DNA from 2 places in the Ensifer sp. Root954 genome. Region 2 is predicted to be linked to the other one. Evidence: riboswitches for the same ligand, from Rfam matches in the RefSeq annotation. Region 2 holds a riboswitch; the other holds the start of a gene.
What was found. A riboswitch is a leader RNA that binds a small molecule or an ion and turns the genes downstream of it on or off. The one in region 2 is predicted to bind FMN.
Positions count from the first base shown of each region.

Region 1: another riboswitch for FMN. It lies ahead of ASE71_RS17440 (DMT family transporter); the one in region 2 lies ahead of ASE71_RS19830 (6,7-dimethyl-8-ribityllumazine synthase).

Region 1 is NZ_LMJM01000023.1:699,779-705,497, forward strand. Features, by position in the region: gene lon (endopeptidase La) at 1-728, shown strand, start outside; gene hupB (DNA-binding protein HupB) at 949-1,224, shown strand; FMN riboswitch at 1,349-1,531, shown strand; gene ASE71_RS17440 (DMT family transporter) at 1,619-2,533, shown strand; gene ASE71_RS17445 (esterase-like activity of phytase family protein) at 2,601-4,808, shown strand; gene ASE71_RS17450 (MarR family winged helix-turn-helix transcriptional regulator) at 4,906-5,382, opposite strand; gene ASE71_RS17455 (methyl-accepting chemotaxis protein) at 5,611-5,719, opposite strand, start outside.
Region 2 is NZ_LMJM01000025.1:117,358-123,076, reverse strand. Features, by position in the region: gene ASE71_RS19850 (ABC transporter substrate-binding protein) at 1-107, shown strand, start outside; gene ASE71_RS19845 (ABC transporter permease) at 291-1,172, shown strand; gene ASE71_RS19840 (ABC transporter permease) at 1,169-1,951, shown strand; gene ASE71_RS19835 (ABC transporter ATP-binding protein) at 1,963-3,024, shown strand; FMN riboswitch at 3,148-3,297, shown strand; gene ASE71_RS19830 (6,7-dimethyl-8-ribityllumazine synthase) at 3,391-3,864, shown strand; gene ASE71_RS19825 (low temperature requirement protein A) at 4,239-5,522, opposite strand.

The DNA.
Region 1 (5,719 bases), on a different contig from region 2:
GCAAGGCCAAGAAGGTCGAAGTGAACGCTGCCAACATCAACGACTATCTGGGCGTTCCGCGCTTCCGCCACGGCGAAGCCGAACGTGACGATCAGATCGGTGTTGTCACCGGTCTCGCATGGACTGAGGTCGGCGGCGAGCTTCTGACGATCGAAGGCGTCATGATGCCCGGCAAGGGCCGCATGACCGTCACCGGCAACCTGCGCGACGTGATGAAGGAATCGATTTCCGCGGCGGCTTCTTATGTCCGCTCGCGCGCAATCGACTTCGGCATCGAACCGCCGCTGTTCGACAAGCGTGACATCCACGTGCACGTACCGGAAGGTGCGACGCCGAAGGATGGCCCGTCGGCCGGCGTCGCGATGGCAACCACGATCGTGTCGATCATGACCGGCATCCCGATCTCCAAGGATGTCGCAATGACCGGCGAGATCACGCTGCGCGGCCGCGTGCTGCCGATCGGCGGTCTGAAGGAGAAGCTGCTGGCAGCGCTGCGGGGCGGCATCAAGAAGGTGCTGATCCCGGAAGAGAACGCCAAGGATCTCGCCGAGATCCCGGACAACGTGAAGAACGCGCTCGAAATCATCCCGGTTTCGCGGGTGGGCGAGGTGCTCGAACACGCTCTGGTGCGCATGCCGGAACCGATCGATTGGGACCCGGCAAACGAGCCGGCAACCGTAGCACCGGTTGATTCGCAGGACGAAGCAGGCTCCTCCGTCGCCCACTGACGGGCGCTTGAAAATGGGTGCAGCCGGCTCGCGCGGCGCTCATTTTGCAGAAAAATTGGGAAGACCGGCCATTGGCCGGTCTTTTTTGTTGTAAAAGCGCCCTGCAAGCCTTGCATTCCAAGGGATTAGGCGCAATTGGGAAAGGCAAGACGCGGGCGAAGCGCAAGCCGCCGCGCCTTAAAACACAGTCGTTTCGAACCAATCTGAAAGGGGTGGAAACATGAACAAAAATGAGCTCGTGTCTGCCGTTGCTGAGAAGGCCGGACTTTCCAAGACCGACGCATCTTCTGCAGTTGATGCAGTTTTCGAGACCATCCAGGCTGAGCTGAAGAACGGCGGCGACATTCGCCTGGTCGGCTTCGGCAACTTCTCGGTTTCGCGCCGCGAAGCCTCGAAGGGCCGTAACCCGTCCACGGGTGCGGAAGTTGACATCCCGGCACGCAACGTGCCGAAGTTCACGGCCGGCAAGGGCCTGAAGGATGCCGTCAACGGCTGATGAGATTTGCTTGGCGGCCGGACACGAGGCCGGCAGTCCAGGTATTCGAGGGTTCGGCGCAAGCCGGACCCTTTCGCATTTTGGGGGCAGCCCTTGCGGGTGTCCGTCATTTGCTCTAGGGCTTGCCCATTCTCAGGGCGGGGTGAAAGTCCCCACCGGCGGTAAGGGCATGACAGCGCGGCGTCTTGGAGACGCGCGAAGGTGGCCCAAGCCCGCGAGCGCCTTTCCTCGATTTTTGGGGAGAGGGTCAGCAGATCCGGTGCAACTCCGGAGCCGACGGTCATAGTCCGGATGAAAGAGAATGGTCGCTGGCACGAAGGGCAGGGATGCCCGGCGTCGTGCCGTGCGCTCATGCGTCCTGATTTGTGTTTGGTCCGCTTTCAGGGTGCATGACATGAATCAGACTTCCCTCGGCTTTTCCTCCTCGCGCGCCATGGCCGGAGCCGGCTTCATGGTGTTGGCCGGGATCGCTTTCGCCGGCCTCAATGTCGTCACCCAATGGCTGACGATGAAGCTCGGTTTTCCAGCCACCGCCATGGCGTTCTGGCAATATGCCTTCGCCTTCCTCTTCTCACTGCCGTTTCTGCGACGCGTCGGGCTGTCGGCCATGCGCACCGACTATCCCTGGCGTCACGTCGCGCGCGTGGTGTTGGCCGCCTTCGGTGTGGGGGCCTGGGTCTCCGGTCTGGCGCACGTGCCGATCTGGCAGGCGATCGCGCTGGTCATGACCTCGCCGTTCTTCATCATCCTCGGCGCCCGCCTGTTTCTCGGCGAACGCGTCGGCGCGGCGCGTTGGGCCGCAACCGCGGTCGGTTTCGCCGGGGCGATGATTATTCTCGAACCGTGGTCGGACAGCTTCAGCTGGGCCGCCCTTTTGCCGATCCTGTCGGCGCTGTTGTGGGGCGCTTCGTCGCTCATCACCAAGAGCCTCACAAGTCTCGAGCGCCCCGAAACGATCACCGTATGGCTGCTTGTGCTTCTGACGCCGATCAACGGCGCCATCGCGCTTTCGGCCGGCTTCACCATGCCGGATGGGACAGCACTCGGCTTCCTGCTGCTCGCCGGGATACTGACCGTAGTCGCACAATATCTGCTGACGCTCGCCTATACTGTTGCCGACGCTGCCTACGTGCAGCCCTTCGACGATCTGAAGCTGCCGCTTAACGTCTTTGCGGGCTGGCTGGTCTTCGGTTACGCGCCGACAGGATATCTTTGGGTCGGCGCAGTGCTGATCCTTGGCGCCTCGCTGTTCATCATGCGCAACGAGATGCGGCGCGAGCGCGCCGCGCCTGCAACCGGAACGGTGTAAAACCCAAGCGTTGTCATTCGGCTGTCATCGGCATCGCGCAGAACCCCCATGTTTTCAGTGTTCGCACATGGGGGATTTCATGACCATCACTTCGCGCGTGACCGCGCTTGCGGCCGTTCTTCTTGCATCCGCAGCATTTCCTGCGGCGGCCGAGCCCGTCTTCAACCGCATTGCATCCTTTGCTGTTGCCGATAACCTGCCGGAAGGCGATGCGCGCAAGGCGCTGACATCTGCCGAAATCATCACGGCCAGCGAAGACGGCAACACGCTTGTCTATTCCGACAGCCCCGGCAAGCGCGTCGGCCTGATCGACATCACCGATGCCAAGGCGCCGAAGGCAGCCGGCACGGTCTCTTTTGACGGCGAGCCGACCTCGGTCACCATCGCCGGTGCAAAGGCACTCGTCGCGGTCAACACGCGCGAAAGCTTCGTCAAGCCTTCGGGGCTTCTTGCGATCGTCGATCTGGCCTCGAAGAAAGTCGATGCGACCTGCGATCTCGGCGGCCAGCCGGATTCGATCGCCGTCAACAAGGACCGCACGCTGGCGGCCATCGCCATCGAGAACGAGCGCGATGAAGAGCTGAACGACGGCAAGATCCCGCAGATGCCGGCCGGCGACCTCGTCATCTTGTCTTTGAAGGATGGTGTTGCCGATTGCGGTTCGCTGAAGCGCGTGACGCTGACCGGTCTTGCCGAAATCGCCGGTGAAGACCCGGAGCCGGAATTCGTTTCCTTCAACGGCAAGGACGAGATCGCGCTGACGCTGCAGGAGAACAACCACATCGTCATCATCGACGGCAAGACGGGAACGGTGAAGACGCATTTCTCTGCCGGCACGGTCGACCTCAAGAACATCGACACCAAGCGCAACGGCGCGATTGCCTTCAAGGACGAGCAGCCGGGCCGCAAGCGCGAGCCCGACGCGGTGAAGTGGCTCGACGACAACCGCATCGTTGTTGCCAACGAAGGCGACTATGAAGGCGGTTCGCGCGGTTTCACGACCTTCGACACCACCGGCAAGGTGCTCTTCGAATCGGGCGCGAGCTTGGAGCATGCGATTGCCGCCATCGGCCACTATCCGGAGAAGCGCTCTTCGGCCAAGGGCGTTGAGCCCGAGGGCCTGGAAGCGGCGAAGTTCGGTGACGACAACCTGTTCTTCGTTCTGTCCGAGCGTGCCTCGATCGTCGGCGTCTACAAGGATACGGGCGCCGAGCCTGAGCTGCTGCAGCTCCTGCCGTCGGGCATCTCGCCGGAAGGCGCCGTCGCGATCCCCGCGCGCAATCTCCTTGCGACCGCAAACGAAGTCGATCTCGTCGAGGACGGCGGCGCGCGCTCGCACGTGATGATCTATGAGCGTGCCGAGGGCGAAGCGGTCTATCCGCAGATCCGCTCCGCCGAGAAGGATGGCCTGCCGATCGGCTTCGGCGCACTCTCCGGTCTCGCTGCCGTCGCCGACAAGCCCGGCTTCCTGCGCGCCGTCAACGATTCGGTCTACTCGTCGCAGCCCACGATCTTCACCATCGACGCCACCCAGAAGCCGGCGCTGATCGCCGAAGCGCTCGCCATCACCCGCGATGGCGCACCGGCGCAGAAGCTCGACATCGAAGGCATCGCCAATGACGGGGAAGGGGGCTTCTGGCTCGCGTCGGAAGGCAACTCCGACAAGCTCTACAGCCACGCCATCTTCCACGTGAACAAGAAGGGCGAGATCAAGAAGGAAATCGCCCTGCCGGAAGAGCTGCGTGCCGGCGAAACCCGCTTTGGCTTCGAAGGCATCACCGTTGTCGGCGAAGGCGACGAGCAGACGCTGTGGATGGCGGTTCAGCGCGAATGGAAGGATGACGAGAAGGGCTTCGTCAAGCTCGTCTCCTACAACGTGAAGAGCGAAGAATGGGGCGCCGTGCGCTACCCACTCGAAAAGGCCGGTGACGGCTGGGTTGGTCTGTCGGAAATTTCCGTCCACGGCGACTATGCCTATGTCATCGAGCGCGACAACCTGATCGGTCAGGCTGCCAAGCTGAAGAAGATCTATCGCGTTGCGCTCTCGGAACTGAAGCCAGCTGCCCTTGGCGGTGAACTGCCCGTCGTCAAGAAGGAAGAGGTTCGTGATCTCATTCCGGAACTGAAGGCGCTGAATGGCTACGTCGTCGACAAGGTCGAAGGCTTCACCGTCGATGCCGCCGGCAACGGCTATGTCGTCACCGACAATGACGGCGTCGACGACTCCTCTGGCGAAACCCTGTTCTTCTCCATTGGCGCCATCAACGCGATGTAAGCGTTACGGCCCGGAGAAAACGGGAGAGGCCGGGACATGACGTCCCGGCCTCTTTCTGTTTCGGCACTTGTGATTTGCGACGAGCGAGAACGCGCTCCTAGCGGGCGATCGCGATCTGCGCTGCCTCTTCGGCCTCATCCTTGCGCTTGCGGATCTCGTCCGTCCGGTCGACCAGTTTGCCGACGATATCAAAGAGCGCGTCGAGTTCTTCGTCGTCGAGGGCCGAGAAGATCTCCTCGAGCAGCTGCTTGCGCGGATGCTCTGCGGCTTCCAGTACGACGCGGCCCGTTTCGGTGATCGAGACGATCTTGGCGCGCCGGTCTTCAGGATCGGGCTTGCGCATGACCAGGCGGTCACGCTCCAGGCCGTCGATCGCTTCGGTGACGGTGCGCGGCGCGAAGTTCAGCGCGCAGGCGATGTCGGTCGAACGACAGGGGCCGAGCTTGCTGAGGAAGAAGAGGAACTTGCTGCGCGCCAGCGACACGCCTTCCTCGGTCATCGATTCGTTCACCAGCCGGTGAACCCGGTGGTAAAGTTCGAACAGTCTATCGGAAACTTCAAATGTCTTCTTCATGATCGTCGCTGGAATTTCATGAGGTGCCATGTGAAATGGCAGTAACATTAGTGATAGTTATAATTGCCGCATTTGTCGACACAAACCTCCGGCGTTTCACGGTAACTCCATCGCCGACAAAGAAACGGCCGCCATTTCTGGCGGCCGTTTCACTTGATGCGGCATGAAATTCTCGCGACAGGCGACCGTTTGCGCGTCACACGACTTGCGCGTCGCCTCCGATCGCGATTAGGCGGCCCAGCGCGCGCCGTTGGTCGACTGGGTGTAGCCGTGACCGCCAGCCTCGGCGAGCGTGAAGCGCGCGATCAGTTCGCGCAGACGGCCGGCTTCCTGGGCA
Region 2 (5,719 bases):
CAGCCGCTTACGAGAAGGCCTACTTCCCGACGCTCGAAGAAGTCGACGCCAACAAGGCTGCCGTCACCGGCGGCTGGGATTCCGTCGTCGGCGCGAACGTTCAGTAAGCCTTTCCACAGACATGTCGCCCCGACCGGTTTTCCGGTCGGGGCGCATAGGTTATTCGTAAGAAATTCAAGTCCTTGGAGCGAGATCTGGGAGCCGTGCGCGGCTTCGTCGGTTTCCCGCTTCTTGCTTGCAACAATCGATAACGCCCGCGTGGAAAACGCGGCTTCAGGGGCGCGAACGGAATGTCATCTGCTAAACCCGACGCCAGCCCGCCGGCGCGTCGCCTACCGCTTCACTGGCTGGGCATTCTTCCCTTTGCCGCCTTCGTGACGCTGTTCCTGCTTTTGCCGACGATGAAGATCGTGGTCGGCGCGTTTCAGACGCCCGATGGCAGCTTCACGCTCGACAACATCCGCGGCCTGTTCACGCCCTCGATTCTGGCTGCCTACTGGATCTCCATCAAGATCAGCATCGCCTCGGCGCTTCTCGGCTGCCTGATCGGCTTTGCCATGGCGTCCGCCATCGTCTTCGGCGGCTTGCCGAAGGGGATCCGCGGACCGCTCCTCACCTTCTCCGGCGTCGCCTCCAACTTTGCCGGCGTACCGCTCGCCTTTGCCTTTCTCGCGACGCTTGGACCTGTCGGCATCGTCACCGTCTTCCTGCGCTCGAACTTCGGGCTCGACCTCCGGATGCTCGGCTTCAACCTGCTGTCCTTCTGGGGGCTGACGGTCACCTATCTGTTCTTCCAGATCCCGCTGATGATCCTGATCATCACGCCGGCACTCGACGGCCTGAAGCGCGAATGGCGCGAGGCCGCCGAGATCCTCGGCGCCACCGGCCTGCAGTACTGGCGCATGGTCGCCTTCCCGATCCTGCTTCCGTCGCTGCTCGGCACGCTGGCGCTGCTTTTCGCCAATGCCTTCGGCGCCGTTGCGACCGCGATCGCACTCACCGGCTCGTCGCTCTCGATCGTGCCGATCCTGCTCTTTGCCCAGATCCGCGGCGACGTGCTCGGCAACCCGCATCTCGGCTACGCGCTCGCCTTCGGCATGATCGTCGTCACCGGTATCGCCAACGCGATCTACATCTGGCTGCGCAGCCGCAGCGAAAGGTGGCTGAAATGAAGAAGATCTGGGCCTGGGGAGCCCTCGTTTTCGGCCTCCTCTATTTCACCCTGCCGCTCATCGGCATGACCAACTTCTCCTTGAAGATGCGCCGCGGCGAATACTCCTTCGACGCTTACCAGAAGGTCTTCGCCGACCCGCGTTTCCAGGAGACCTTCACCTACTCGGTGCTGCAGGCCTTGTTCACCATCCTCTTCGGTGTTCTGCTCGTCGTGCCGACAGCCTACTGGGTCCGCCTCAAGCTGCCGCGGCTGCGCCCCGTCATCGAGTTCATCACGCTGCTGCCGCTGGTCATCCCAGCGATCGTCATCGTCTTCGGGTACATCCGGCTCTACAACACCTCGAGCTGGCTGCCGTTGACGGGCTCGCTCACCGGCACCAACATCCTCCTGATGTTCGGCTATGCGACGCTTGCGCTACCCTACATGTACCGCGCAGTCGACACGGGCCTTCGCACCATCGACGTCGCCACCTTGACCGAGGCCGCCCAAAGCCTCGGCGCCGGATGGACGACGATCCTTGCCAAGATCATTCTGCCGAACGTGCTCGTCGCCGTGCTCTCGGGCGCCTTCCTGACCTTTGCCATCGTCATCGGCGAGTTCACCATGGCGGCCTTGCTCAACCGCCCGGCTTTCGGCCCCTACATGCAGCTCCTGGGCGCCAACCGCGCCTATGAACCGGCCGCACTCGCCGTCATTGCATTCGGCATCACCTGGGGCTGCCTCGGCCTCATCCAGCTCGTCTCGCGCTTTCAAAAAAGCGCGCCTCCTAAGGCCTGAGGACCGCACCCATGAGTTTCCTGTCACTCACCAGCATCAAGAAGTCCTTCGGCCCGGTTCACGTCGTGCACGATTTCAACATGGACATCGAAAAGGGCGAGTTCGTCTCGTTCCTCGGACCATCGGGCTGCGGCAAGACCACGGTCCTGCGCATGATCGCCGGCTTCGAAAGCCCGACCAGCGGCAAGATCGTCATCAACGGCCGCGACCAGAACTCGCTGAAGCCCAACCAGCGCAACATCGGCATGGTGTTCCAGGCCTATGCGCTGTTTCCCAACATGAACGTGCATGACAACGTCGCCTTCGGCCTCAAGGTCGCAGGTACAGACAAGTCGGAGATCGACGCGAGGGTGAAGCAGATGCTCGGGCTGATCAAGCTCGAGCACCTGGCGGACCGCTTCCCCTACCAGCTCTCCGGCGGCCAGCAGCAGCGCGTTGCGCTTGCCCGCGCCATTGCGGTCAAGCCGCAGGTGCTGCTGCTCGACGAGCCGCTGTCGGCGCTCGACGCCAAGATCCGCGTGTCGCTGCGCGAGGAAATCCGGCAGATCCAGCAACAGCTCGGCATCACCACCGTGTTCGTGACCCATGACCAGGAAGAAGCGCTGTCGATCTCCGATCGCATCGTCGTCATGAATGCCGGCCGCGCCGACCAGATCGGCACCCCCTTCGAGATCTACAACACGCCGTCAACGCGTTTCGTCGCCTCCTTCGTCGGCACGCTCAGCATCATCGAAGGCAAGGTCGCGGACCCGGCCGCGGGTGCCGTCACGATCGGCAACCAGCAGATCGCGCTGAAGGATCCGATTGCCGGCATGAAGGGCGGCGACAGCATATCGCTGGCGCTTCGTCCCGAAGCGGGCTCGATCGCCGAGGGCGCCACGGGCGACACGTCGCTCGCCGGCGAGGTCGTCTCGACGAGCTTCCTCGGCTCGGTCATCCGCACGCGCCTTCGCGTCGGCGGCGACGTCATCTCCTTCGACATGTTCAACAATCCGGGTGTGGCCCCGCCGGTTTCCGGCGACAACGTCACACTGCGCTTTGCCGCCAAGGACCTCTTGGTCATCCGCGAGTAAGCGGATTGGAAGCCATCGGAACGATTTCTTCCGATGGCTCCAAACACTGGAAAAATCTGTCGTGATTTCCGGCATTTTCGTCGCACCGTGCGTTTGACCGCGCGCGGTCGCGCTATATAGTCGCGTTGTTCTCAGGGCGGGGTGAAATTCCCCACCGGCGGTAGCGGCCGAAAGGCCGAAGCCCGCGAGCGCCTCAGGGTTTCACCCTGAGGGTCAGCAGATCCGGTCAGATTCCGGAGCCGACGGTCACAGTCCGGATGGAAGAGAGCAAGCAGCAACGTGGGTCCCCGCGACGGGACCTCGCGCGCATGCATGTTCGCCCGACGGGATCATTGGAAAACGCCAAACCCTGAAAGGCTTGAGACCATGACCATTCTTTCCCACCCCGCCGCCAAGATCGCGATCGTTCGTGCCCGCTGGCATGCCGATATCGTCGACCGCTGCGTCGATGCCTTCGTCACGCAATGGACGAAGCTTGGCGGCTCGGCAGCCGACGTCGAGATCTTCGACGTGCCCGGCGCGCTCGAAATCCCGCTGCATGCGCAGACGCTGGCCAAGACCGGCCGCTATGCCGCGATCCTCGGCACCGCCTTCGTCGTCGACGGCGGCATCTACCGCCACGATTTCGTCGCCGGCACCGTGCTCGACGGCATGATGCGCGTGCAACTCGACACCAATGTGCCGGTGCTTTCCGCCGTACTGACGCCGCACAATTTCCAGGAAAGCGAACCGCTGATCGCCTTCTTCCGCGAGCACTTCGTTACCAAGGGTACGGAGGCGGCCAACGCCTGCGCCCAGATCCTCGATGCCCGCGCCAAGCTGGCGCTCGTCAACGCCTGATCGGCGAGATGCGGTTGAGGTTGGCTCGCCCCTCATCCGCCCGGTGAAGGCTTGCCCCTCATCCGCCCGGTGAGGGGAATGCCCCTCATCCGGCCTGCCGGCCACCTTCTCCCCGCGGGCGGGGAGAAGGACACAAGCGGCACCCTTGTCGCGCAAACTCTCTCCCCGGGGCTACCGAGAACGGCCTTCCACCCGGGTCCATCACAAACTCCGAGGCAGTTCTCGTTCCCTCTCCCCGCCTGCGGGGAGAAGGCTAGCGTGAGGGGGCAGCGGCAGGGGCGAACAGCGCCGAACGCTGCGCTTGAATCAACCTCTGAACCACCTGAATCGGCTCACCAGCTTGAGCCGGCAACGCGCTGTTTCGACTCGCAAAATCAATGCGCAGCCTCGTTCTTGCGCAGGCTGCGATCCAGTGCCGCCACGCGGTGCCGGTGCCCCGCCACCTCGTAGCCGACGATGGTGACGACGGGCGCGAGCATCAGGATGATCAGGCACTTGGCCATGTCGAGCCCGGCCATGGCCGCGACCACTGACGCGGCCAGCACCACTGCCGTGCCCGCGAGCAGCCAGAGATGCAACTGCTCCACCTGCTGCATAAGATAGGCGTACATCGCATAGAGCAGCCCGATGTAGCACGCGACGGGCACCGCAACGGTCAGCACCGTTGCGACCGAGCCGATATGCGCCTTGTGCTCGATGTAATAGGCCGCCACATGCAGGCCGGCGCCAGTCGCGACGATCGAGGCGAAGATCGGCATGTGGCCGTAGCCCCAGACGAAGGAGCGTTTTTGACGGTGCCGGTGCAGGATCTCGGCGCTCGGCAGCAGAAAATAGATCCACCACATGCCGAAGGTGAGCCCCGTACCGGCGAGGCAGACGAGCGCGACATCGAGGTTCCAGCCCTGCCCTTCGACCACGGCGGAGATTGAGGCGACCGTGCCGACCACCCCTTCCCCAAGCGCGATGATCGCGAGCAGCCCGTAGCGCTCGGCGATGTGATGGGCATGCCAGGGCGTTCCGCCGTAGCGCATCTCGGCGACATAGGGGCCCAGCATCTCGATCGCCGTCAGCCCCACGACCATGACGAAGGTCACCAGCAGCGAGAAATCGAAGAAGATCAGAACGACCCAGCCAAGCTGGGCGAGGCTGATTGCTTTGACATAGGCCATGCAGGCATCCCGTCGGGCCGCGTCCTGCCGGCTGGCGCGCAGCCATTGGAAGAGCATTGCCACCCGCATGACGACATAGCCGAGCACCATGATGCCGTTGTCGAGATGCTCACCCTTGTCGATCGATTCGAACATTGGCGGCAGGCCGATCGCAAGGATCAGCACGCCGACCATCTGCACCATGGTGACGATGCGGAATACCCAGTCGTCCGTGTCGTAGGCGGAGGCAAACCAGCTGAAATTGATCCAGGCCCAGCAGATGGAGAAGGTCGCAAGCGCGAAGCCGAAGAGGCCGGAAAAGAAGTGCCCTTCGGCCAGGAAATGAGCAAGCTGCGAAGCCGCCAGGCTAAAGGCGATGACGAAGGTCAGGTCGAACAAGAGTTCGAGCGTCGTCGCCGTCCTGTGATGTTCATGCGTGTCGCGACCGCTCATGCGCGCCACATGGTGGTGCGCGCTTTGATGCGGCTCGGTCGGGGTGGTTTCACTCATGCGGCGACGCCCTTCAATTGACGATCCGCAAGAATATTCAAATATTTGCAGAAGCTTCGTCAAGGCGAAGCGGGAGACCGGACATGAAAACGCCCGGCATCGCTGCCGGGCGTGTCGTCACGATGCCTGAGGGAGGATCAACGGCATCGCGAGATAAGGTAGGCCTTGAACCGGGAACCGGATGCAGACGGCAAGCC